4 regions of the Synechocystis sp. LKSZ1 genome follow, and region 4 is predicted to be linked to each of the others. Evidence: predicted binding sites of a transcription regulator. Region 4 holds the regulator's gene; each other region holds the start of a gene.
The links. Region 4 encodes NtcA, which controls nitrogen genes in cyanobacteria. Its sites were predicted from a motif close to GTANCNNNNGNTAC; they were not measured.
Positions count from the first base shown of each region.

Region 1 (2,200 bases), 1.4 Mb from region 4:
CAATTCCAAGCCTTTGATCACGACCTCCCCCCCCAAGTCCTGGCCCAACTGCTGACGGCCCCCGAAATTGCCGTCGATACGGAAACCATGGGCCTCAATCCCCACCGAGATCGCCTCTGTTTGGTGCAAATCTGTGACCCCAAGGGCCTGGTAACGGTGATCCGAGTCCACAAAGGCCAAACCCAGGCCCCCAACCTGACCCAGTTGATGGAAAGTCCCCAGGTGCTGAAAATTTTTCACTATGCTCGCTTTGACCTGGCCCAGCTCAAACACACTTTCGACATCAAAACTCACCCGGTATTTTGTACTAAAATTGCCAGTAAACTGGCCCGTACCTACACCGCTTCCCATGGTCTGAAAAGCTTGGTGCAGGAAATCCTGCACGTTGAACTGGATAAAAATGCCCAGAGTTCCGATTGGGGTAACCTTGAGAATCTCTCTATGTCTCAACTGAGCTACGCTGCCAACGATGTCCGTTATTTGATCCCCGTGAAACAACGTCTACAAGCCATGCTAGAGCGGGAAGACCGGTTGAACTTGGCCCAACGCTGTTTTGACTGTTTACCGGTTTTTGTTAATTTGGATCTAGAACAGTTTGGCAATGTGTTTGAACATTCGTCCTAGGGGGCCAGGTTTGGAGCATGGTGATGGCATGGGTCTGAAAGCCGAGCTTTTGGTACAGTTCCAGGGCCGGCGTATTGTGGGGAAATACCTGTAGGCCCAATTGCCGTTCCCCCCTGGCCTGGCTCCATTGCTGGGCATGCCGGAGTAGTGCCGTGGCAATACCCTGACGCCGATGAGTCGGTACCACATAGAGCATAAAAATATGACTGTAGCGTTCTCCTGTGACTTGGTCGATGGCATTCCCTAACCACAGGCCAGCAACGGGTACTGGATTCAGCTCTAAACGTGACTGCACCCACCAGAGTGGGGAACGAGCCGAGAAATACTGTTCAACTGTCTGGGCGAGATGGTCAAAGGCCTTTTGCTGGGGAAACAATTCCTGATAGGTACAGCGCAAAAAAGTGAGTAATTGAGCCTGATCTCGACTAGAGCCCGTTACCAGTCGATAGGGGTCTAGGAAGGGAAGGTCGGTCATAGTAGTCGGCCACTGGGCAGGATGGACAGTGGTCAGATGAGGGTTAAAATGTAAAAATAGATACAGATTAATAAGTTACTATTTTAAAAGCACCGCCAACTGAGTCCTATGAAATTATCCTATCGCGGTACCCCCTACGAAAAAACGCTGGTCAATCCAGTTCTGCAAAGCCCAGAGCCCCCTCCCCCGCAACCGGCCACTGTCACCAAAGCGGCCTATCCTCGTCATCTAGCCCAAACTTTCCCCCAAAATGGCCTGCGCTATCGGGGCGTTAGCTATCGGGCCCCCGACTATAGCCCCGAAGATTACCTTAACCTCTGTCCGACCCTTAATTTCTATACTCCTCCCGAGATTCAACCCACGGAGCTAGCGCAACAGCACCAGGATAATATCCGCCAGAATATCGAGCGACGCATTCAAGCGGCCCAAGCCGCCGGCAATGAAATGCTGGTTAGCCTCCTCCAACAGGAATACCAGGCATTATCCCTAAGCTAAAAACTGAATCTTAGCCGAGGCGGGGCAATCGCCGGATAAACTCTAGGGCCAGGCCATCCGGGTCGGCCAAGAATAACACTTCATAGAGATGGTCGCCGATCATCTGTGGTTGCGGGGCCAGTAGGAGTTTCCAGGGCAGAGCCAGGGCTTGGAGCTTTATCTCAAACCCTTCTAGCCAATGGCCTAGACTTGGCCCATCCGGGGGCAATTCAAAGGATAGGTGATAGTAGCCGACGTAGTGCTCATCGTGAAAAGCATCGAGGGCCGGTTTCGGTTCAGGAATTTGTATCAGTTCCAGCCGACTACCCAGGCCCTCTAGCCAACAGGCCAGAGTAAAGCCGGTAGTGAAGCGTTCTTGTACGGAAAAGCCGAGGGCTTCGTAAAAGGCCAGAGCCCGGTGAATGTCGGCCGTGCGGATGGAAACGTGATGTAACTGCATGGCCCTATTCAAACAGACGAAAGTAAGGATAGCGTTTGGGGACCCCCAGTTCTTTTTCTAGGTCAAAATTAATGACCTCCCAGCACGGCTCCGCGGCCTGGGCTGCACTAAACTCCACCGGTAGACCGTAGAGGCGGGGTAGCGTATTTTCTTCGAGGCTACGACGG
Region 1 is NZ_AP031572.1:1,934,562-1,936,761, reverse strand. It holds gene ABXS88_RS09040 (ribonuclease H-like domain-containing protein) at 1-624, shown strand, start outside; gene ABXS88_RS09035 (GNAT family N-acetyltransferase) at 575-1,099, opposite strand; gene ABXS88_RS09030 (DUF4278 domain-containing protein) at 1,208-1,594, shown strand; gene ABXS88_RS09025 (VOC family protein) at 1,605-2,033, opposite strand; gene ABXS88_RS09020 (TIGR02652 family protein) at 2,038-2,200, opposite strand, start outside.
Region 1: a site for NtcA is predicted at 1,150-1,163, ahead of ABXS88_RS09030 (DUF4278 domain-containing protein). Genes of this name have one in related genera too.

Region 2 (2,200 bases), 570 kb from region 4:
GGGAGTGTATTTAAGTTGGCCCCAACTGTAGGCAATAGCCTTGGCTAGGGCCTGGCCACTGTCCTCATGAAGGTCCATGGGAACCCAGGCCGTCAACATCTGAGCCGCAGTCCTTTGAAGTTCCACCTGTTTAATCCGGCCTAATAAACGCACTATCTCTAAGCGTTCTATCTCTTGGGCCTTGGGCCAAGCCTGGTGCAGATAGGTTAGGGCCAGGGGAGATTCCAACCAAACCAAACTTTGCAAAAGCGTTAAGCGTAGGGCCATGGGCGTTGCCGGGGCTTGCCAGGCTGACCAAAGGGCCGCCGCGACCGCTGGCCCAGAAAGACGACTGAGGGCCAAGGCGGCCTGTTGACAAACGCCTAAATCCAGATCGTATAGTCGAGGCTGGAGATAGGCCAGCAGGTCAACACTGTTTAGGCGGTCGGCCCAATTCCCCAGGGCGATCACAGCTTCCTTGCGAACCGTACTCACCGGGTCGGTGCAGGCCTGAAAGAGGGCCGGAAGAACGCGCTCCTCTGGAAAACTCCCCAGGGCCGTAATGGCCAAGGTTCTAACCTGACTATCGGCATCCTGAACAACCGTCAATAGGGGGTCGATCACGGCAGCGGCGGGAATCTGGGCCAGGGCCTTAGTGGCTAGGGCCCGATTTTCCGGGTATTGGAGCAAACTGGCGAGGGGCTTAATGGCTGTCGGCCCCATTTGGCCCAGGCTTTGGGCCGCAATGGTATGAAGTTCTTCGGCCCCTGGAAGCAAGAGGGTCTGGGCTAGGCTAGCGATCACGACCGGTTCGGGAAAAGCCGCTAACACCTTGCCGATAAACCAACGCTGTTCCATCTCCACGGTGGGATCTTCCCAGAGGGCCAAAAGGGTAGGAATGGCCCCAGGGCCCAACTGAACTAAAATTTTGCCGACTAGCCAACGCGCCTCAAAATCTCCATTCGCGAGAGCTTCTAGGGTTGGTGATAAAAGAGTTTCACAGGCCCTGTCTCTTGATTTCGGTTCGTTCTGGGCCAAGAAGCCGGTCAAGGCTTGGTTTGCGACGGCTAGCTGGTTATGCTGGAGGAGAGCTACAATTCCGGGCAAGTCAAGCTCATTGTCTGGGCAAGTGTTGGGGAAGTCTAGGGGCACCATTGCTGAACAAAAACCGGAAACACCGGCTGGTTTCTGGCTGTTCCTACGTTAACCTGTCAGTGGCCCGACTGGACATCCCCACAAATCTCGAAAGTCTCATGGCGGTATGTAGTTTCTGCAAATCGCGCAATACTTTGTAACAAAAAACACAAAAGATCCGGGGGGGACTGCGTACTTTGGTTGCAGAGCGGAAAAATCCTCGATGGCGCTTTGGACAAGAGGCAAGAGTTATGACGGCGATAGTTACCCCTAAGTTAAACAAGATTGAAAAAATAAAGGCTGAAAAACCTGGCCTGGCCGTCAAAGATGAGCTAGCCCAATTTGCGGCCCTCGGCTGGGAGGCCTTAGATAAAAGCGATCTAGAAGTCCGTCTCAAATGGCTAGGGATTTTCTTTCGCCCCGTAACCCCCGGTAAGTTTATGCTACGGCTCCGCATTCCCCACGGGATTCTCACCAGCCAGCAACTCACAACCCTAGCGGAAATTGTTCAGCGCTACGGCGAAGAAGGCAGTGCTGACATCACCACCCGCCAGAACCTGCAACTGCGGGGAATCCGCCTCGAAGACCTGCCCGCTATTTTTGAGCAACTCCAAGCGGTGAGCCTAACCAGTCTCCAGTCCGGTATGGACAATGTCCGTAATTTAACCGGCTCTCCCGTAGCGGGTATTGACCCGGAAGAGCTAATCGATACGCGGGAATTAGTCCAAAAGCTGCAGGATGCCATTACCAACCACGGCCAGGGTAATCCCGCCTTTACCAACCTACCCCGCAAGCTTAATATCGCGGTGGAAGGGGCCCGGGATAATTCTATCCATGCAGAAATTAACGATATTGCCTTTGTCCCGGCCTATCGAGAGGGCCAACTGGGCTTCAATGTCCTGATTGGCGGCTATCTGTCGGCCCAACGTTGTGCGGAATCGATCCCGATGGATGTTTGGGTACCGGCGGATGATACGGTGATTGACCTATCCTGTGCCATTTTGACGGTTTATTCAGAACAGGGCCTGGCCGAAGGCCTGCGGGAAAATCGGGCCAAGGCGCGGCTGATGTGGCTGGTGGATAAATG
Region 2 is NZ_AP031572.1:1,139,952-1,142,151, forward strand. It holds gene ABXS88_RS05435 (HEAT repeat domain-containing protein) at 1-1,134, opposite strand, end outside; gene ABXS88_RS05440 (ferredoxin--nitrite reductase) at 1,365-2,200, shown strand, end outside.
Region 2: a site for NtcA is predicted at 1,271-1,284, ahead of ABXS88_RS05440 (ferredoxin--nitrite reductase). Genes of this name have one in related genera too.

Region 3 (2,200 bases), 1.1 Mb from region 4:
TACCTCTCTCCAGCGGTTTAGGCTTAAACAGGCCACCCTAGAGATGAAATGTGAGAAATCTTAACTTTTCTTAACTTACACTATATTAGGGAAAATTGACGGGCGTGGCTAGGGCAATCCTAAACAAAAGCTAAAATTTGTCCCTTGGGGATCCGAGCCGGATTTTAGGGAACGCCTTCTTCATGCCTGATAATGATTTTGTCCTCCTTCAACCCCATCGTCCGAGCCTATGATTAGCATTGATTTGACTCTAAAGTATTCTCCCGTCCCCGTTTCTGTTCAGCGCAAAGAAGCCGCAGATGCCGAGGCCCTCTACGCCCAGATTACAGCGGCCATGCGTTCTGCTACCCCGGAATTATTGGAACTCACCTGCGAGAAACAAACGGAAAAAAAAGTGGCCCTGATGAGTGATCAGATTAGCGCCGTGATTCTTTCCCAAAAAGACGGCTCGGCAGTAGCAGGTAAGGTACCCGGTTTCTTTGCTCTGGCCCAGGACAGCTAGGAAAATCGGCATCAAAGCTAAGCCGTCTCCCCAATCTCTCTAGGCCATGGGTTAAGGCAAAAATGAGAATGGCTATGACATCAGTGGTCAACCCTGCACCCGAGTGCGGGGAAGAAAGCCCATGGACTTGAGTTTCGGGTAAACAGATGCCCCCGTGTCCGTATTTCAGCGCTCACCCATCCGAAAAAATATCCCACCCAAGTCCAGAGAACTTGATGGGAATACAGGATATTTTTTAATAGCGATTTTTTTAAAAAACCTCAAGTTTTTAACGACCACTACCAACAGCCACAGGGGTTTTGGTAGCAGGAACAGGGGGCTGATATTCACGTAGACTGGGGAAGAGGAAATGATTCTCCTCGACGTACTGAGCACCAAAAAGTCCTTTTTCAGCCCAAAAATATCTGTCGGTGGTGTGCTCGTTTCGTTTTACAATAAGTAGCGCAGGTGGTTGAATCCCAACGGACTGAATATACTTGCGGGCCGCTGTAACCGGCTTATCTTCACCGCTTTCTATATTAAATTGAGGGATTAATTCGAGTATCTTGCGACCTTCCTGCCGACGGCGACTTTTCCGTTTGCGTTTACGTGCCAACCCAGTTACCTCCTATTTCAGGTAGATGCTGTAATCATAGTTACAAAAGCCGGGTCGATTATATCCGGTCTGGCCTAGAAAATCAACCACTGTTTCTGCTTTCTAGGCATCTACCATCTCTACAGTTAGGCCCTAGCTGAAGCCTGGTTTCACCGTTTTGGAGGTCTAGTTTTTAGGGAAGCCCCCATGCTCAAAATCTTATTATTCCTTCACAAATCTCTTCTAAACGATTAAATGTCTGCCCAGGACTATTCGGTCTACGCTTTTAGCCCAGAGTTAGTGGCCCTTTGTCAGTCACAGGTTCGGCTTTTGCAACAAGGATTGCGAGTGGACTGGGGGGGAGTCTATTTGCGGGTACCGGAGGAGGTTTATACGCCCCTAGGCGAGGAAACGGAACTTAGTTTTATTCCGATTGCCGTCTATCCGACTTATCTAGAAGCGGAGACCAGCATTACCACAGGGCTCATTAGCTTACCACGTCTCGGTCATTTTCCGTCTAATTTTTCTTTACCCATGGGCAATGACCCGTTTTCTTTGGCGGGGGTTCCTGTCGGAGATGGAGAGTCCCTGCCCCCAGGGGCGCTGATGCCCTTGCCAACAGAGCCGCTGGTTCTGCCCCTACTCTATCAAGAGATGATGTTAGGGGTTTTAGTCGCTAGCCGTACGAAGGATGAATGGCAAGCCTCGGAACGTCAACAACTGGAGGCGGTCGCTTACTCCTTGGCCATTGCCTGTGTCCTAGACCGTCGTCAGGCCTGGTATCAAAACCAATGGCAACGGCAACAACAACGACAGCAATGGGAACATGACCATTGGGATGACCTGTTGCACCAACTCCGTAACCCAATTACGGCCCTGAGAACCTTTGGCAAGTTACTCCTAAAACGCTGGACTGGCGATGATAAAACCCAAGGGATTATTCAGGGGATTGTGCGGGAAGGGGAGCACCTGCAAGATTTATTAGTCCATTTTGAACGGGACGTGACAGCAGTCGAGGCCAATAGCCTGGAGGCCGATGAGGAAATGTCGGCCCGTGAGCCAGCGGCCCTCTTGCCGAGTCGGTCGTTGTCCCTCGTTCCCCTATCCCTTCAACAGGCCCTAGA
Region 3 is NZ_AP031572.1:3,166,402-3,168,601, forward strand. It holds gene ABXS88_RS14340 (hypothetical protein) at 230-502, shown strand; gene ABXS88_RS14345 (DUF3155 domain-containing protein) at 771-1,097, opposite strand; gene ABXS88_RS14350 (GAF domain-containing sensor histidine kinase) at 1,332-2,200, shown strand, end outside.
Region 3: a site for NtcA is predicted at 1,128-1,141, ahead of ABXS88_RS14345 (DUF3155 domain-containing protein). Genes of this name have one in related genera too.

Region 4 (2,200 bases):
CGTCAAGGTCTGGACATCGGCCTGGAGTCGTTTGGCATCCCGAGAGACCCGTCTCAGCTTGGCTAGGGCGCGATTGTAGTTGTCATCAATTTCCTGACTGCGTTTTTGAACTTGAATTTGCTTGGTTTTGGCGTCAGCTAACTGCTGTTCAATGGCCTTTTTTTCACTACTGGCCCTTTCTAGTTCCGATTGGGCCGTCCGCAACTGTTGCAAAATTTCATCGAGCTTAAAAACCCCTTCCCGCAGGGACTTACTAAAGGTAAACAAAATTCCTAGGGTTGAGGCGGCGATCAGGGTTCCCGTTAGCACCGTCAGTACCACCGCCGTTTGCCGGGGCCGGAGGTCAAAAAGACGGAGCTTGGCCTTGCCCACTTTACTGCCTAAATGGTCGCCGAGCGCGGCAATAATCCCGCCCAAGACAAGTACGGCCGTTACCAGAATATAAGCACTGGTCATCGGGATGGTTTAGGTAAATTGTTGACTGAGGGCAACGGGGTTATGTACCGTGATCTTCTTTTTAAAGATAGAAATCATGTTACTTTCCCGCAGGTCGCCCAGGAGTCGTGTCACAGTAACCCGCGTGGAGCCAATGGCTTCGGCGATGGCTTGATGCGAGAGTTTAAGATCGATACGAATCCCCTCAGGGGTGGGAACTCCAAAATCCCGACACAAAATTAATAAAAAACTCACTAGCCGTGATCCCATATCTCGATGGGCGAGGGTTTCAATCATCATCTCCGTCTGCAAAATCCGAGAAGACAGGCCCTGGAGCATCAGCATCGCTAAATCTGGGTGTTCCTTCAGGGCCTGCTCCACCTGTTCAATGGGGGCCGATAACAGTTCGACGGGGGTAAAGGCCACCGCATGATAAAAACGGTCGGAGCGTTGACCGGTAATTAGGGAAAGAACCCCAAAGACACTATTTTCCCGCAAAAGGGCCACGGTAATTTCTTCACCCGCTTCGTACACCCGCGATAGCTTAACCGCTCCCTTAAGCAAAAAATAGACCCGCTCAGCCGGATCCCCCGGAAAAAAAATCGTTTTACTCCGCTCAAAGGTTTCGACCACCGGCGGGAAGGCTTCATTGCCCAAGCGTCGGAATAGGGCGGTTAGTGGTCTTTCTTGGGTCAGGGACTGGTCCATTCAACCTCACACAAGGGGATAACGAGATAATTTCCCCCAATTCTGTATCGCAATTATACACAAACTCCTGCGGTTCTAGGGGGAGTTGTGCCCCCGGAAGACTAGCAGAAAGGCCCCAGAAAGCCCGATCAATAATAAGCTGGAAATCAGTGGTTAATCCTCCAGTCCGTTTTCTGCCGTCCTCGTCTCTGCTTACCATGCCTGATATTCATCTGCTTGAAATTCAAAATCCCTATGCCAACGGTATTCTCATGGATTTAGAAGCCCGAGTTAAGGCAGAGAATACGGAACAGCCGCTAGTGAATCTCGTTGCCAATCTGAGTTTGCAGGAACAATGGCTGAACTTGGCCAGTGGCCGCCTTAAATTCGCCCTTAAAACAGGACAATTTAACCTACAAATTCACAGCAGAGACTTTACGCCTGCGTTAACTCCCGCGAGCTTTCCACGACTAGCCTCTGTGCCCCCCGAATTTCACTGGCAGATCCTGCCGGCCCCGGGTCAAGCATGGCTCAAACTATCCTCCCAGCGATTGGAGTTAGGGAGTCTACCCCTATCCTCTGCGCCCTGTCATATCATTGCTACCCTGACCCTAGACCCCGTTTCCTTAGTAATTACGGATGCCGAGGGCCTGTGGCGGCCCGATCTGAGTCCCAATAAACACGGCATTATTGAGCGTCTTCTGGCCCAATTTTTAGTTAAACAGGTCTTCCCACCGGCTCTGAGTTGGGTTCAACTGAGTCTCGGTCAGTTGGAAATCTGGGAGGACTTATACCAGGACTATCGCCGTAACCTGGCCACTGGCCAACACCCCAGCCCAGAGGATTGCCAGGCCCTGCGCCAGCAGATTGAACAAATTTACCAGGCTACGACGGAAGATCTCCATGCCCTGGCTCGTCTTGCGGGCCTCGATCCCCAGCTTAATTTAGCCGGCGGGAAATTTGTCGGAGCCAGCCTCCAGGGGATTGAACTGCACCGTAGCGACCTCAGTCGGAGTAATTTTCGGGGAGCAATCTTAACCGATGCCGATCTCAGTGAGGCCGACCTCAGTTTTACCAA
Region 4 is NZ_AP031572.1:569,949-572,148, reverse strand. It holds gene ABXS88_RS02755 (DUF3084 domain-containing protein) at 1-456, opposite strand, end outside; gene ntcA (global nitrogen regulator NtcA) at 466-1,143, opposite strand; gene ABXS88_RS02745 (pentapeptide repeat-containing protein) at 1,341-2,200, shown strand, end outside.